2 regions of the Phyllobacterium sp. 22229 genome follow, and region 1 is predicted to be linked to the other one. Evidence: riboswitches for the same ligand, from Rfam matches in the RefSeq annotation. Region 1 holds a riboswitch; the other holds the start of a gene.

What was found. A riboswitch is a leader RNA that binds a small molecule or an ion and turns the genes downstream of it on or off. The one in region 1 is predicted to bind glycine.
Region 2: another riboswitch for glycine. It lies ahead of gcvT (glycine cleavage system aminomethyltransferase GcvT); the one in region 1 lies ahead of ACTJJ7_RS09925 (D-amino acid dehydrogenase).

The regions. Positions count from the first base shown of each region.
Region 1 covers NZ_JBQEPA010000006.1:248,867-256,957, forward strand. Annotated here, with positions in the region: gene ACTJJ7_RS09910 (Na+/H+ antiporter) at 1-1,356, shown strand, start outside; gene ilvD (dihydroxy-acid dehydratase) at 1,375-3,228, opposite strand; gene ACTJJ7_RS09920 (Lrp/AsnC ligand binding domain-containing protein) at 3,404-3,640, opposite strand; glycine riboswitch at 3,745-3,831, shown strand; gene ACTJJ7_RS09925 (D-amino acid dehydrogenase) at 4,048-5,322, shown strand; gene ACTJJ7_RS09930 (autotransporter assembly complex protein TamA) at 5,642-7,570, shown strand; gene ACTJJ7_RS09935 (translocation/assembly module TamB domain-containing protein) at 7,567-8,091, shown strand, end outside.
Region 2 covers NZ_JBQEPA010000027.1:42,713-50,803, reverse strand. Annotated here, with positions in the region: gene ACTJJ7_RS24830 (M20 aminoacylase family protein) at 1-254, opposite strand, end outside; gene ACTJJ7_RS24825 (LLM class flavin-dependent oxidoreductase) at 254-1,606, opposite strand; gene ACTJJ7_RS24820 (LLM class flavin-dependent oxidoreductase) at 1,623-2,627, opposite strand; gene ACTJJ7_RS24815 (adenylate/guanylate cyclase domain-containing protein) at 3,078-4,085, shown strand; glycine riboswitch at 4,215-4,311, shown strand; gene gcvT (glycine cleavage system aminomethyltransferase GcvT) at 4,462-5,565, shown strand; gene gcvH (glycine cleavage system protein GcvH) at 5,562-5,939, shown strand; gene gcvP (aminomethyl-transferring glycine dehydrogenase) at 5,950-8,091, shown strand, end outside.

The sequences.
Region 1 (8,091 bases):
ATCTTCACGGTGGTCGGCGTCGGCTTTTTCGTGCATTGGATGATCCCTTCCGTGCCTCTGCCGGTGGCTTTCGCGCTGGCGGCCATCGTCTCGCCGACCGATCCGATCGCCGTTTCCGCCATTGCGGCGCGCGTGCCCATTCCCTCACGCATGATGCATATCCTCGAGGGCGAATCCCTGCTCAACGATGCGTCGGGCCTCGTGTGCATGCGCTTTGCCGTTGCCGCGATGCTGACCGGCAGCTTCTCGATCACCGAGGCGTTCTTTACCTTCCTCTGGCTTGCTTTTGCGGGCATTGCCATCGGTATCGGTGTCACCATCGGGGTCACGCGCGGCAAGGCTTTTCTTGCCCGCAAGCTCGGCGAGGAAAGCGGCTCGCAGATTCTCATCAGCCTGCTTATTCCCTTCGGCGCTTACCTCCTGGCCGAACATGTGCATGCGTCGGGCATCCTTGCTGCTGTCGCGGCCGGTATCACCATGAGCTATGCCGAGAACACGGCCCAGTCCATGGCGCTGACCCGCGTGCGCCGCACGGCGGTGTGGGATACGGCGCAGTTTGCCGCCAATGGCGCCATCTTCGTTCTGCTCGGCGAGCAGCTGCCGGGTATTTTTTCCGGTGCCGTCGCGAACGTGCGGCACGGCGAGACGAGCCCCTGGTGGCTTCTGGTCTATGTGGTGGTCATCTATGCCGCCCTGGCTGCCTTGCGCTTTCTCTGGGTCTGGGCGTCATGGCGCGTAACCATGGCGCAGCGCCGCAGGCAGGGCGAGGCTGTGGTCAAGCCGAGCTGGCAGCTGATTGCCGCCATGTCGTTTGCCGGCGTTCGCGGCGCCATCACCCTTGCGGGTATCCTGACACTGCCGTTGTTTCTCTATGACGGCTCGCTGTTTCCGGCCCGCGATCTCGTCATTTTTCTCGCCACCGGCGTGATCATCCTGTCGCTGATCATGGCCAGCATCAGCCTGCCGCGCCTGTTGCGCAATATCGATCTGCCCATCGAGGATTCAAATCAGCGCGAAGAGGATTATGCCCGTATCGCTGCGGCGGAAGCCGCAATCATGGCGATCGAGCGGGCCCAGCACAGTCTGGCATCGGGCCGTGCCGATGCCGACATCTATACGGATGTCGCCAACCACATCATGGAGCTCTACCGCAAGCGTATCGACGGGCGCATGCAGCTCGGTGAAGAGCGCGAAGAAGTGGCGCGGAGCGAGGAGATCGAGAAGCTGCTGCGCATCACCGCGCTTCGGGCGGAACGGCAGGAAATTCACCGCCTGGTGCGGGCGCGGCGGCTCGAAAGCACCATTGCCACGAAAATGGTGCGGGATATCGACCTACTGGAAGCCCGCTTCCAGTAGGTGTTCCTTGAACCCTGGTTAGTTCCAGTCGTCCGGAATCTGGCGCACGGCACCCCTGGCGGCACTGGTCGCCATGGCGCCGTAAGCGCGCAGCGCCGTCGTGACCTTGCGCTTGCGCTTTTCCTCGGGCTTCCACGCGGCGGTGCCCTTTGCTTCCATCTTTGCGCGGCGCTCTGCCAGGACGGCATCGTCAACAGCCAGATGAATCCCGCGGTTCGGGATATCGATATCGATGATGTCGCCATCCTCGACGAGACCGATCAGGCCGCCTTCCGCAGCTTCCGGTGAAACATGGCCGATGGAAAGGCCGGACGAACCGCCGGAGAAGCGGCCATCGGTGATCAGCGCACAGGCCTTGCCGAGGCCCTTGGACTTCAAATAGCTGGTGGGATAGAGCATTTCCTGCATGCCCGGTCCGCCGCGCGGGCCTTCGTAGCGGATCAGCACGATATCGCCCGGTTTGATGCCGCCATTGAGAATGCCGAGAACAGCACTGTCCTGGCTTTCGAAAATGCGGGCGGGACCGGAGAATTTCAGGATGGAATCATCAACACCGGCGGTTTTGACGATGCAGCCGTCTTCCGCCAGATTGCCGTAGAGCACGGCGAGGCCGCCATCTCTCGAATAGGCGTGTTCAACATTGCGGATGACACCCTTTTCGCGGTCGAGATCGACATCGGCAAAGCGGCGGTCCTGACTGAACGCGATCTGCGTCGGCACGCCGCCCGGTGCGGCCATGAAGAAATCATGCACCGACTTGTTCTTGGTGCGCACCACGTCCCAGCGGTCAAGAGCAGCGCCGAGATTGGCGGCATGCACCGAATAGACCGATGTGTCGAGCAGCCCGGCGCGGTCGAGTTCGCCGAGAATGCCCATGATGCCGCCAGCATGGTGCACATCTTCCATGTGCACATTGGCAACAGCCGGCGCCACCTTGCACAGCACGGGCACGCGGCGCGACAGGCGGTCGATATCGCTCATGGTGAAATCGACTTCGGCTTCATGCGCGGCGGCCAGCAGGTGCAGCACCGTATTGGTCGAGCCGCCCATGGCGATATCGAGGGTCATGGCATTCTCGAACGCGGCAAAGGAGGCGATGGAGCGCGGCAGGACGGTTTCATCGTCCTGCTCGTAATAGCGGCGGGCGAGGTCGACCACGAGATGACCGGCCTCGACAAAGAGGCGGCGGCGGTCCGCATGGGTGGCGAGCGTCGAACCATTGCCCGGCAGGGAAAGGCCGAGCGCCTCGGTCAGGCAGTTCATCGAATTGGCGGTGAACATGCCGGAGCAGGAGCCGCATGTCGGGCAGGCCGAGCGCTCGATGGCCTTCACTTCCTCGTCGGAAATGCGGTCGTCGGCGGCTGCAACCATGGCATCGACCAGATCGAGCTTCTTTTCCTTGTCTTCCCAGATAACTTTGCCCGCCTCCATGGGCCCGCCGGAGACGAAAACGACGGGGATGTTGAGGCGCAGCGCCGCCATCAGCATGCCGGGCGTGATCTTGTCGCAATTGGAAATGCAGACCATGGCGTCGGCGCAATGCGCATTGACCATGTATTCGACGCTGTCGGCGATGATTTCGCGCGACGGCAGGGAATAGAGCATGCCGTCATGCCCCATCGCGATGCCGTCATCGACAGCGATGGTATTGAATTCCTTGGCGACGCCGCCTGCGCTTTCGATTTCGCGCGCCACGAGCTGGCCGAGATCCTTCAGGTGCACGTGGCCGGGCACGAACTGGGTGAACGAGTTCACCACGGCGATGATCGGCTTGCCGAAATCCTCGTCTTTCATGCCGGTGGCGCGCCAGAGCCCGCGGGCGCCTGCCATGTTGCGGCCATGTGTGGTTGTGCGTGAACGATAAGGAGGCATTGTCGAAAATCCTGCTGATGACGGGCGAGGGAGCATCTCTTACAGAAAAAGTGCTCCCATGGCAAAAGAATGGAATTTTATTGCCTTGAAGGGGCGTGATTCATTGCATTGATTACATAAGGCAGATGCCGGGCGCATGAAACGGGACGTAATGTCTCGCCCCGCCGAGCGCCTGTCAGAACGCGGTGAAGGTCAGCGTTGTCAGCGATCGCGCAATGCCTGATATATCGAGCACGTTGGTGTTGATGAATTTGCCGATATCCTGATCTTCCGGAATGTAGATCTTGGCCAGAAGGTCAAATTCGCCGCTGGTCGAATAGAGTTCGGAGACGATTTCACGCTCGAACAGGGTTTTTGCAACTTCGTACGTCTTGCCGGGTGCGCATTGCAGTTGCAGAAAGACAGGCTTCATAAATTCCTCCGGAAGGCTGGGCGATTTTCAGTCAGCATAATTGCTGCGGCGCTTCTTAGCCAGTTGTTCTCGTCTCGCAACTGCGATATATATCCCGCGTTCGCACAGACTATCTGGGAGAGACCGGTAAAACCGGCGCCGATGGAGCAACCGCCCCGGAAACTCTCAGGCAAAAGGACCAGAATAGTCTAGAACATCTGGAGAGAGGCATAACTCGCAAGAGATGTGCCCACCGAAGGAGAAAGCCCTGCCCGGTTGCATGACCGGAAAAAGGCGCCGACGACACGGATGATAAACATCCGGCGGGCGCGCGAAGGGCCAAGCTCTCAGGTTCCGTGACAGATGGGGTTTCGTGCCGTTGCCAACGGCGAAACTGAAACCATGTGTTGTCTGAGGACCGCTGCATCATGACCCATATCGCCATTATCGGCGCCGGTATCACCGGCGTGACAACCGCCTATGCGCTTGCCCGCCAGGGCTATTGCGTCACCGTGTTCGACCGCAATCGCTATGCGGCCATGGAAACATCCTTCGCCAATGGCGGTCAGCTCTCCGCATCCAATGCGGAAGTGTGGAACAGCTGGTCGACAGTGCTCAAGGGCATGAAATGGATGCTGCGCAAGGACGCGCCGCTGCTGATGAACCCGAAACCCTCCTGGCATAAATATTCCTGGATGGCGGAATTCGTCATGAACATCCCGCATTACGAAGAAAACACCATCGCCACCACCAGGCTCGCCATTGAAGCACGCAAGCGCATGTTTGAAATCGCTGCGGAGGAAAAGATCGATTTCGACCTGGAAAAGCGCGGGATCCTGCACATTTACCGTTCGAAATACGGCTATGATCACGCCATCAAGGTCAACAGGCTGCTGGAAGCCGGGGGGCTTGACCGTCGGGCCGTTACCAATGAAGAAATCCGCAGCATTGAACCCGCCCTGAACGGTTCCTTCTATGGCGGTTTCTTCACGCCATCCGATTCGACGGGCGACATTCACAAATTCACCCGCGGGCTTGCCGCCGCCGCCATCCGTCATGGCGTGCGCTTCGTCGGCGATGCCGATGTCGCCGAATTGAAGCATGGCACCGGCGGCGTCGTGGTCGCATGGAACAAGGCGTCCGCTGCCGATGCCGGGACGGAGACCGAACGCTTTGACGCCATCGTCATCTGCGCCGGTATTGCCAGCCGCAAATTTGCCGCCCAGCTGGGCGATCGCGTCAACATCTATCCGGTCAAGGGCTACTCCATCACCGTCAATCTGGATGACGCCGCGAGCCAGAAATCGGCCCCCTGGGTCAGCCTGCTCGACGACGACGCCAAGATCGTCACCAGCCGCCTTGGGGCGGGGCGCCTGCGCGTGGCCGGTACGGCCGAATACAATGGCGAGAACCGCGACATTCGCCATGACCGGGTCAAGCCGCTGGTCGATTGGAGCCGCGACCTGTTCCCCGGCATGGATACGTCCAATGTGGTGCCGTGGGCCGGCCTGCGCCCGATGATGCCGAACATGCTGCCGCGCGTCGGCGCGGGCAAGCGGTCCGGCGTGTTCTACAACACCGGCCATGGTCATCTCGGCTGGACGCTTTCTGCTGCCACGGCTGAAATCATCGCCGGGCATATCAGCGCCGCCATGCCCGCCGATGCTGGCCCGCAGGGCGGCTGGCTCGCCGCTGCCGAATAAACTGGATTGCGAGCAAGAAGAGCGTCTGCCGAATCAGGCGCTTCTTCTGCCTTCAAGCGGTTTTGTGGCAAACTATTGCACGTGCCACATAAAAAGTGATTGGGCCCTTGAATGCGCTTGTATCGCGGTTTTGTGGCGATATGGCCACTCATGCCAGGTTGTATGACCGGTCGGGCACCATTGCGGGTTGGCCAGCTTTTCCCGGCATGTTATCGTTTTCTTAAGCTCGAAGGGCGAATTTTATCAATTGCAGGCGGCGTGCGCACGTTTCCTGCGGTGTATCCTTGTGTTTATTGATGTGTAGGGAATTTGCTGGTTGATGGACTTGAAGCGCCCACAGGCCAGTTGTTTCGGTGCCGCATTGCTGGCCCTTACAGCCTTTGTCTCGCCTGCCCAGGCCTTTGATCTTTTCGGCGTTCATCTCTGGGGTGCCAAGAAGGAAGACGATGCTGATTCGGTCATCGCTGATCCGCAGAGATACACGGTTGAAACCGCTGCTTCGACGAGCGACGAAGCCAAGACCCTTGTAGAGGGCGCATCGAGCCTGTTTGCCGACAAGGACAAGCCTGCATCCGGTGCGGCGGGACTGCTTGCCAAGGCGCGCGGAGACTACCGCCGCATACTTGGCGCACTCTATGCCGATGGCCGCTATGGCGGCACCATCAGCATTCTCGTCGACGGCAAGGAGGCGAGCGATATTGCGCCGGATGCGGTGCTGTCCAAGCCGGCCAAGGTGGTCATTTCGGTCGATCCCGGATCGCAATTCTTGTTCGCCTCGGCCCGGGTCAAGAACATGGCGCCGCCGACACTTGATCCGAAAGACTTTGTCGAAAGCCCGGAAAAGCAGGGCTACGTCGCCGGCGAGATTGCCCGCTCGACAGCCATCGTCAAGGCCGAACGGCTGGTGGTCGATGCCTGGCGCCAGCAGGGGCACCCCAAGGCCAGGATTGTCAGCCGGGAAGTCGTCGCCGACCACGAGAACAACCGGGTTGATGCGACCATCGATGCCGACCCCGGCGCCAAGGCCGGTTTCGGGCCGGTGCAGGTCAAGGGTACCGAGCGCATGGACCCGGAATTCGTGGCGTTCATCACCGGCCTGCAGCCGGGACAGGAATATGATCCCGACGAAATCGAAAGGGCCAAGAAACGGCTGTCGCGCCTCGAGGTCTTCCGCTCCGCGCGGATCGAGGAGGGCGATGCCATTGGCAGCGACGGCCTGCTGCCGATCACGGTGGCGGTGCAGGAGCAGAAATTGCGCCGTTTCGGCGTCGGTGGCAGCTATTCGACACTGGACGGTCTCGGCCTTGAGACCTACTGGCTGCACCGCAACCTTTTCGGCCGGGCGGAACGCCTGCGCATCGACGCGAAGATCGGCGGCATCGGCAGCCAGTCCTACGATCCCTCGGAATACAGCTATCTGCTGGGTGCAAGTTTCACCAAGCCTGGCGTCTATACGCCTGATACCGATTTCATCGCCTCGCTGATTGGCGAGCGCAAGGTGCTCGATGCCTATACGCAGACATCGATTACAGCGGATGCCGGGTTCACCCAGATTTTCTCCGACGAACTCTCGGGCAAACTGACGGCCAATGTTTCCAAATCGCAGTTCAAGGACGATTTCTTCGGCACGCGCGATTTTCTCACCGTCGGTCTGCTGGGTGGCCTCACCTATGACAGCCGCAACAGCAAGGTCGATCCGGCGCGCGGCTACTTCCTGGAAGGATTGCTGGCGCCGTTCTACGAGATCGAGCATGGCAATTTCGCCACCAAGTTCACGGCGGAGGGCCGCACCTATTTCGGCTTCGGCAAGGACGACCGCTTCGTGCTCGCCAGCCGCCTGAAACTTGGCACAATTGTCGGCGCAGAAATTGCCGAGCTGCCTTCGGACCAGCTGTTTTTTGCCGGTGGCGGCGGTTCGGTGCGCGGTTACGCCTACCGCAACATCGGCGTCAATGTCGAGCGCAATGGCACAAGCTATGTGATCGGCGGGCGGTCGCTGGTCGAAGGATCCGTGGAGGCGCGCGCCAAGATCACAAACACTATCGGTGCCGTCGGCTTTGTCGATGCGGGCTATGTGGGCGAAGAGTCTTTTCCTGATTTTGCCCAGCAGTTGCGTGTCGGCGTTGGCGCCGGCATCCGTTACAATACGGGCCTCGGCCCCATCCGTCTCGACGTGGCGATGCCGCTCGACCGGCAGACCAATGACCCCAGTTTTGCTTTCTATGTTGGTATAGGACAGGCGTTTTGATCCGGATTTTCGCAGTCATATTCCTTCTGCTCTTTGCAGCACCGGCCCTGGCGCAGGATAGCGCCGAGGCGGAGAAGTCCTATTTCCTCAGCTTTGTCGAGGAACAGCTGTCGACGCCCAATCGCCAGATTTCCATTTCTGACATTCAGGGCGTCCTGTCGTCGGAAGCCAATATCGGCAGCATCACCATTGCCGACCGTGAAGGAATCTGGCTGCGCATTACCAACGCGAAAATTGTCTGGAGCCGTCTGGCGCTGCTGCGCGGGCGGCTGGATATCAACAGCCTCGGCGCCGAACGCATCGATGTCATCCGCAAGCCGTTGCCGGACACCAGCAGCCTGCCTTCCCCCGAGGCTAAAGGATTCAGCCTGCCGGAATTGCCGCTTGCGGTCATCCTGCAGAATTTGCAGGTGGGACGCATTGCCTTCGGCGACAGCATTTTCGGATTGAAGTCGGAAATCTCTCTGGCCGGCAGCCTGACACTCGATGGCGGCTCGCTGGATTCGAACCTCAAGGTGCAG
Region 2 (8,091 bases), on a different contig from region 1:
AGGGCATCCATATCGGCGCGAATGCCGAGCCGTTTGGGGCCGTTGCCGTTCTGCAGGGTTCCGACAACACCTGTTTTGCCGACCCCCTCGGTGACCTGATAGCCCCAGTCGCGCAGCCGGTCGGCGACGAGCGCGCTGGTGCGGTGTTCGTTGTAACCCAGTTCGGGATTCCGGTGCAGGTCGTGGCGAAGAGCGACCATCTCATCGAGATAGCCGCTGATTCGTTCCTCAATCCTGTCTGTTGGCTCATCCATCAGAGTGCCGTCTCCCTGATGCGTTCCTTTGCGCCCTGATCAATCCTGGCATAGCGGCTTTCACGGAAGTGCAAGCCGAGGTTTTCGCGCAATGTCGTGCCGGGAAGCACCCTGTTGTGATAACCGCGCTCCTCAAGCAGCGGCAGTACATCGCGCGTGAAATCCTCAAGCCCTTCGGTCAGGATCTGGAAGCCGAGAATGAACCCGTCGGCCGCTTCGGTTTCGACCCAGCGGATGAGTTCGTCGGCGATCTTCTGCGGTGTGCCGGTGAAGGCATTGCGCGGCGTTGTGACTTCCAGCGCAACCTCGCGCAAGGTCTGGCCCTTTTCCCTGGCATTGCGCTTGATGCGGTCCGTGGTGGAGCGGAAATTGTTCTTGCCGATATCGCCGAGTTCCGGGAATGGCGCGTCAATGGGATAGGCGCTGAAATCATGATGGTCGAAGAAGCGCCCGAGATAGGCGAGCGCTTCGTCAACGGTCACCAGATCGCGGATGATACGGTACTTTGCCTCCGCTTCTTCATCGGTTGCACCGACGATCGGTGCGATGCCGGGGAAAATCAGGACATCGTCCGGCTTGCGGCCATGCGCGACCGCGCTCTGCTTGACCCGGCGATAGAAGGCCTGCGCTTCCTCGATCGGCACGTGATTGGTGAACACGCCGTTCGCATGCTTGCCGGCAAGGTCGATGCCGTCATCGGACGATCCGGCCTGGAAAATGACCGGCTGGCCCTGTTCGGAACGGCTGATGTTCAGCGGGCCCTCGGAGTTGAAGAACCGGCCATGATGGTTCAGGCGATGCAGCTTGGTCCTGTCGAAAAATTGACCCGTTTCGCGGTTGCGGACAAAAGCGTCATCATCCCATGAGTCCCACAGACCCTTGACCACCTCAAGATGCTCGTCTGCAATCTCATAGCGCAGGGCATGGTCGGGATGGTCGCGGCCGTAATTCTTGGCTGAACCTTCAAGCGGGGATGTCACGGCGTTCCAGCCGGCGCGGCCGTTGCTGATCTTGTCGATCGAACCGAACTGCCGGGCAACGGTGAAGGGATCGCTGTAGGAGGTTGAGACCGTGCCGACGAGGCCGAGTTTCGAGGTTGTTGCGGCCAGTGCCGACAGAATGGCAATCGGTTCGAAACGGTTGAGAAAATGCGGGATGGATTTTTCGTTGATGTAGAGCCCGTCGGCGACGAAGGCAAAGGCAATGCCTGCCTCCTCGGCTTTGCGGGCATTGCGGACAAAGAAATCGAAATTGACACTGGCATCAACAGGCGAACTCGGGTGTTTCCAGGAATTCATGTGGCCGCCGGCACCTTGCAGCATCACACCGAATGGAATGGGTCGCTTGGACATGGTTAAATCTCCTTGATCACGCGGCAGCGGCGAATTGCGCCTGGGCCAGTAGTTCGATGGATCTGAGGCGCTTTGCAGCGTCATTGATGGGGGTATCGATGATGAATTCCCCTATGCCGTAGCGGTCATGCAGCCGGTCGAGCTGATCAGAAACCGTGCGGGCCGCACCGCGCAGGACATTGGGCGTCTTTTTCTCGATCCGGTAACCGGCTGCACCTGCCTGGCGGGCATATTCTTCAGCCTGTTCGACGCTGCCGACGGTGACGCTCTGGCCGTTGTCCACATGCACCTTGAAGTGCTGGATATTGCCGGTCAGCCGGTCAGCCTCCGCATCCGTTTCGGCCGCCACGATCCCCACGGCAAGGAGAGGCGCACGGCCGTGCGCTGCCTTCCGGTACGCGTCCAGTGTCTCCTGCAAGATCGTTTCGTCGCCGTTGAGATGGCTGGCGAAGACAAAATCCCAGCCCTGGGAGGCGGCAAGCAGCGCGCTGTCGACGCTGGCGCCAAGCAGGAAGCGGTTGGCGGCGATGGCAGGGCGCGGCGTCGCCTGAACCCCGGCAAGCGGGTCATCCGCAGGCAGTCCTTGATCGAGAAAGGCGCTGAGCTGGGCGAGCTGGGCGGAAAAATCCTGCTTCTGCGTCCGCGGGATAACGCCTTGCAGGGCACGCGTCGAAAACGGCAGTCCGCCGGGGGCCTTGCCCACGCCGAGATCGACGCGGCCGGGTCCCAGTGCAGCCAGGACATTGAAATTTTCGGCCACCTTGTAGGGGCTATAGTGCTGCAGCATGACCCCGCCGGAGCCGACGCGGATGCGGCTTGTATTGGCCAGCAGAAAGGCGATCAGCACTTCCGGTGACGAGCTTGCCAGCGTTGGCGCATCATGGTGTTCAGCCACCCAGAACCGGTGGAAGCCCCACTGTTCCGCCTGGCGGGCAAGCGCAACCGTCCGCTTTAGCGCGGTGCTGGCCGTTTCGCCATCGTGGATCGGACTTTTATCGAGCAAACTCAGTGCATAGCCCATTTTGGGGTATGGCCTCCATGTGATTGAAGCCACGCATTGCCACAGGCAGCGCGGACTCCGTTTTCAGAGGCAATCAGATTTTATCGGATTTCGAGGCCCGTCAAAGAACGCTTTGCTAAAAATCGGCGGGCAAACTGTATTAATATTCCGCTCGCCGACGGCGTGGATTATCCCGGTGGTTTGCATGCGGGGCATCGGGTTTGTCGTTGAACGACTATTCGGCGATGGTCATTTTCCAGTAATCTGGAGCCTTAAATTGACCGTAACCGATGTACAATTTGCACGGCGGTGAGTCTGATGGGATGATCCTCCATATAATTCTCTAGATGGATATCGCGATATCTTAGATATCTATTGGTTGGATAATATCTTTCGGCGCATCAATGGAATGACGAAGGGACGCGGTCTAGAAGGCGGCCCTGAAAGTTTGAAACGGATCGGAACGGGAATATGCGCAGAAATTCAGTGGGACTGTGGGTATTCCTTATCAGTGCAGTCGCGGCAAGCGGCTATCTCTACAGTTGGCTGGTCTACAGTCAGGGGTACTTTTTAGGGGCGGTGTTTGCCCTCTCCATCTGTGCTCCGATCCTGGCGTTTGAACGCGGGCTCATCTTTCCGAAGTTGCGCGCCTGGATCAACACGCTGCCGACAGCGGGTTTTCTCGTCACCGCATTGATAGCCGATTATGTGCTGATCAGCATCGGCAATGCCGTTTGCGGGATAACGCTGTGGAGCTTCGGCTGGATTGACGGACCTTTCTGGCGTGTTGCAACGCTTTCGCCGCAGGTGCTGCTCTACACGCTTGCCGTCCTGACCGTCATGATTTTCATCCTGCGGGTGCGCGATCTTCTTGGCCGCGACATTTTTGCCAGTCTTCTGATGAGCCGCTACCGCCAGCCGGTGGCTGAAGAGCGGGTGTTCCTTTTCATCGATCTTGTCGGGTCGACCTCGTTTGCCGAAGAACATGGCGATCTGCGGGCCCAGCAGTTTCTTGGCGCGCTGTTTGCCGCCTTCGCCGAACCTGTCCGGCGTCACGGCGGAGCCATTGACGACTATGTCGGGGACGCGGCCATCATCACATGGCCCATTGAGCGCGGCATCAAGGATGCCAGCTGCGCGCGCTGTGTTTTTGATATTCTGGACAGTATCGAAAAGAATGCAAATCAATGGCTTGAGCGATTCGGGAGGGTGCCGCGCCTGCGTGCAGCCCTGCACGGGGGGCCGATCATCACGGCCGAGATCGGGGTGGATCACCACAAGATCACCTATTTCGGCGATACGGTGAATACGACAGCGCGGCTGGAGAGCCTCTGCCGCACATTGGCCGCGCCGGTTTTGATCTCCAGCGAATTGGCACAGAGGATGAGTTTCTCCAATGAAATCAAGGCAAATTACCTTGGAATGCATGGCGTCAAGGGCAGGGGGCAGGCGCTTGGGGTGATTGCCCTGACCCGCTGACAGCGGGTACTCCTTGTTGAAGTATCCTCATTCAGACAATTTCTGTCCACAAAGCGGCAAATCGGCCATTTGCACGATGACAGGCAGAGGCCGTTGCGCTATGGTCCGGCCTGTCGAGGGCTTCGGCCCTGTCAGTTTGCGGGAGAGTGTCGTGCATGGAAATGTGCAGGCCACCGAAGGGGAAATCGCCCGAAATCTCTCAGGTACCAGGAACCGCAAACCGGGAAGGCAACTCTGGAAAGTCGGGGGAAACTCCGCGCCGAAGGTGTAAGTTCAGTCAGGGGTCCTGATTGAGCGAGTCTCTCAGGCTTCCGACAGAGGGGCAAAGAAATGTTCCGTCGTGTGGCGGAGGTCTTTGCACGTCTCTGGAGTAAAAATGGGCACTGAAGATAATCTGAAACAATTGCCGCTTGACGATCTGCACAAGGCTGCGAATGCGCGCTTTGGCGGTTTTGCCGGCTGGTCGATGCCAATCACCTATCCGCTCGGTGTGATGAAGGAACACCTTCACACGCGCGAGAAGGCCGGGCTTTTCGACATTTCGCATATGCAGCTCTTTGATGTTGCCGGGCCACAGGCCGCGGCACTCTTGTCACGCGCATGCCCGCTTGATGCGTCTGCGCTGCAGACGGGTCAGTCGAAATACACCTTCTTTCTCAATGACAAGGCAGGCATCCTCGATGACCTGATCGTCACGCGTCTCGGCGATGAGCATTTCATGGTCGTTGCCAATGCCGGAAATGCGGCGGCGGACGAAGCGCATCTGCGCGGTGTCGCCAAGGGTTTCGACTGCAAGATCGATGCGCTGGATCGTGTGTTCCTGGCCATCCAGGGGCCGCAGGCCGTGAATGTGTTGCGCGATGCCGGTATTGCCGGAACTGACCTTGCTTTCATGAACGGATTTGAGCCGAAGCCGGGCTGGTTCATGAGCCGCTCCGGCTACACCGGCGAGGACGGTTTTGAGATCGGCCTGCCGGAAGCCGATGCCCGTGTGCTTGTCGAAAAGCTTTTCGCCGACGAGCGTGTTGCCTGGATCGGGCTTGCCGCCCGCGACAGTTTGCGTCTCGAAGCAGGCCTGTGCCTGCACGGCCATGACATAACGCCGGACTATGATCCGGTGGATGCCGGACTGCTCTGGGCCATTGCCAAGCCGGTACGCGAGACGGCGGGCTTTATCGGCGCCGCGGCCCTTCTCGCCAAAATCGCAACAGGATCCACCAAGAAGCGCGTCGGCTTGAAGCCCGATGGCCGGCAGCCGGTGCGCACCGATGCCGAACTCTTCGATGCCGACGGCAACAAGGTCGGGCTGGTCACCTCGGGCGGTTTCGGACCCTCGGCGGGTTTCCCCGTTGCCATGGGGTATGTCAGCAAGGAGCTGTCCGCGCTGGGCTCCAAGGTTTTCGCCGAGGTGCGGGGTAACCGCGTCCCGGTCGATATTCATTCACTTCCCTTCACTCCACATCGCTACCACAAAGGATAATTGAGATGGCAGCCACTTACTTTACCGAAGATCACGAATGGGTCCGCGTCGAGAATGACATTGCGACGGTCGGCATTACCGATCACGCGCAGGATCAGCTCGGCGATCTGGTTTTTGTCCAGTTGCCGGACGTCGGTCAATCCTTGTCCAAGGGCGATGCCACGGTTGTGGTTGAATCCGTCAAGGCGGCATCGGACGTCTATGCGCCGCTCGATGGCGAAGTGACGGAAGTGAACGATGCAACCGCAAGCGATCCGTCTCTGGTCAATTCGGCCGCCGCAAGCGACGGCTGGCTATGGAAGATGAAGCTGTCCAATCCGGATCAGCTGACCGGCCTTCTCGACGAGGCAGGCTACAAAGCAATCATTGGCTGAAGGCATGATGATGAAAGACACCATATTCCCGTTCGCTGACCGTCACATCGGTCCGAGCACACAGGGCTCCCGCGCCATGCTGGCCGCTCTTGGCATTCCGTCGCTGGAAACCTTGATTGCGCAGGCTGTGCCGAAATCCATCCGGCTTGAACGGCCACTCGACATTCCCGAGGCCGCCACTGAATCGGAAGCTCTGGCCGAGCTTGCTGCCAAGATGAGCCAGAACAAGACCCACAAGAGCTTTATCGGGCAGGGCTATCACGGCACCCATGTGCCCGCCGTCATCCTGCGCAATCTGTTTGAAAATCCGGCCTGGTATACTGCCTATACACCGTATCAGTCGGAAATCAGCCAGGGTCGCCTTGAGCTGCTGTTCCACTTCCAGACGCTGGTAACGGAGCTGACCGGTTTGCCGGTTGCATCCGCGTCGCTCCTGGACGAGGCGACGGCCGTTGCAGAAGCCGTCGGCATTGCCTATCGCCATCATCGTGAGAAGCGCACCCGCATCGTGATTGCCGGTGCCCTGCATCCGCAGACCGTCGATGTGGTCAAGACCCGCGCCGAGCCGCTGGGCATGACCGTGGATGAAGGCGAGATCAACGTCAGCGTTGCAGCGATCATCGTTCCATGGCCGGACACATTCGGTGTCTATGGCGACCATGCTTCGGTCATTCAAGCAGCCAAGGCCGCTGGTGCGCTGGTGATCGCCGTGGCCGATCCGCTGGCCCTGACGATCACGGCGCCGCCTGCCAAGGCCGGTGTCGATATCGCTGCCGGTTCCATGCAGCGCTTTGGCGTGCCGATCGGTTATGGCGGCCCGCACGCCGCCTATCTCGCCGTCAGCGAAACGCTGACGCGGCTCATTCCGGGCCGTCTGGTTGGCCAGTCCGTCGACAGCAAGGGACGGGCAGGTTATCGCCTCGCCTTGCAGACGCGCGAGCAGCATATCCGCCGCGACAAGGCGACATCGAACATCTGCACCGCGCAGGCGCTGCTGGCCAATATGGCGGTGTCCTATGCCATCTGGCATGGCCCGCAGGGGCTTCAGGCCATCGCCCGCCGCGTGCATGCCCAGGCAGCCCGTCTGGCCGCTGCGCTGACAGGGGCGGGCCTTTCCATCGCTGGATCGCAGTTCTTTGATACGGTTACGGTCACTGCTCCCGGCAAAGCTGCCGCCATTGCAGCGCAAGCCGAAAAGGGTGGACGTCTGCTGCGCGTTGTTGATCAGGACCGCCTCGGCATCACGGTGGATGAAACGACATCGGAAGAGGACCTGAAAGCACTCAGTGCGCTTTTCGGTGCCAATCTGCCTGCGGAAGCAAAGGCAACATTACCCGGCGAAAGGCAGGCCGAGGGTTTCATGACCCAGGCCGTTTTCCATCAGCAGCGCTCGGAAACCGAAATGATGCGTTTCCTGCGCCGTCTGGCGGACAAGGATCTGGCGCTCGACCGCGCCATGATCCCGCTCGGCTCGTGCACGATGAAGCTCAACGCCGCTGCCGAAATGCTTCCGGTCAGCTGGAACAGCGTTGCCAATGTGCATCCGTTTGCTCCTGCCGGCCATGCCCTTGGCTACAAGGCGATGACCGACGATCTGGAAGCCTGGCTGTCCGAGATCACCGGCTTTGACGCGGTTTCACTGCAGCCCAACGCCGGCAGCCAGGGTGAATATGCCGGTCTCCTGGCCATTCGCCGCTATCATCTGGATCGGGGCGATGCGCATCGTGATATCTGCCTTATCCCGGAATCAGCGCATGGCACCAATCCGGCCAGTGCCCATATGGCTGGCATGCGTGTGGTGGTCGTGGCGTGTGAAGAGGCTGGCGATATCGATCTTGAGGACCTCAAGGCAAAGGCCGAGCAGCACAGCGCCAATCTCGCAGCGCTGATGATCACCTACCCCTCGACCCATGGTGTGTTCGAAGAAGGTGTCAAGGATATCTGCACGGTCATTCACCAGCATGGCGGTCAGGTCTATTTCGATGGTGCCAACCTCAATGCGCTGGTTGGGCTTGCCCGTCCCGGCGATATCGGTGCCGATGTCTGCCATATGAACCTGCACAAGACCTTCTGCATTCCCCATGGCGGCGGCGGGCCAGGTGTTGGTCCGATCGGCGTGAAGAAGCATCTTGCTCCATTCCTGCCCGGCCAT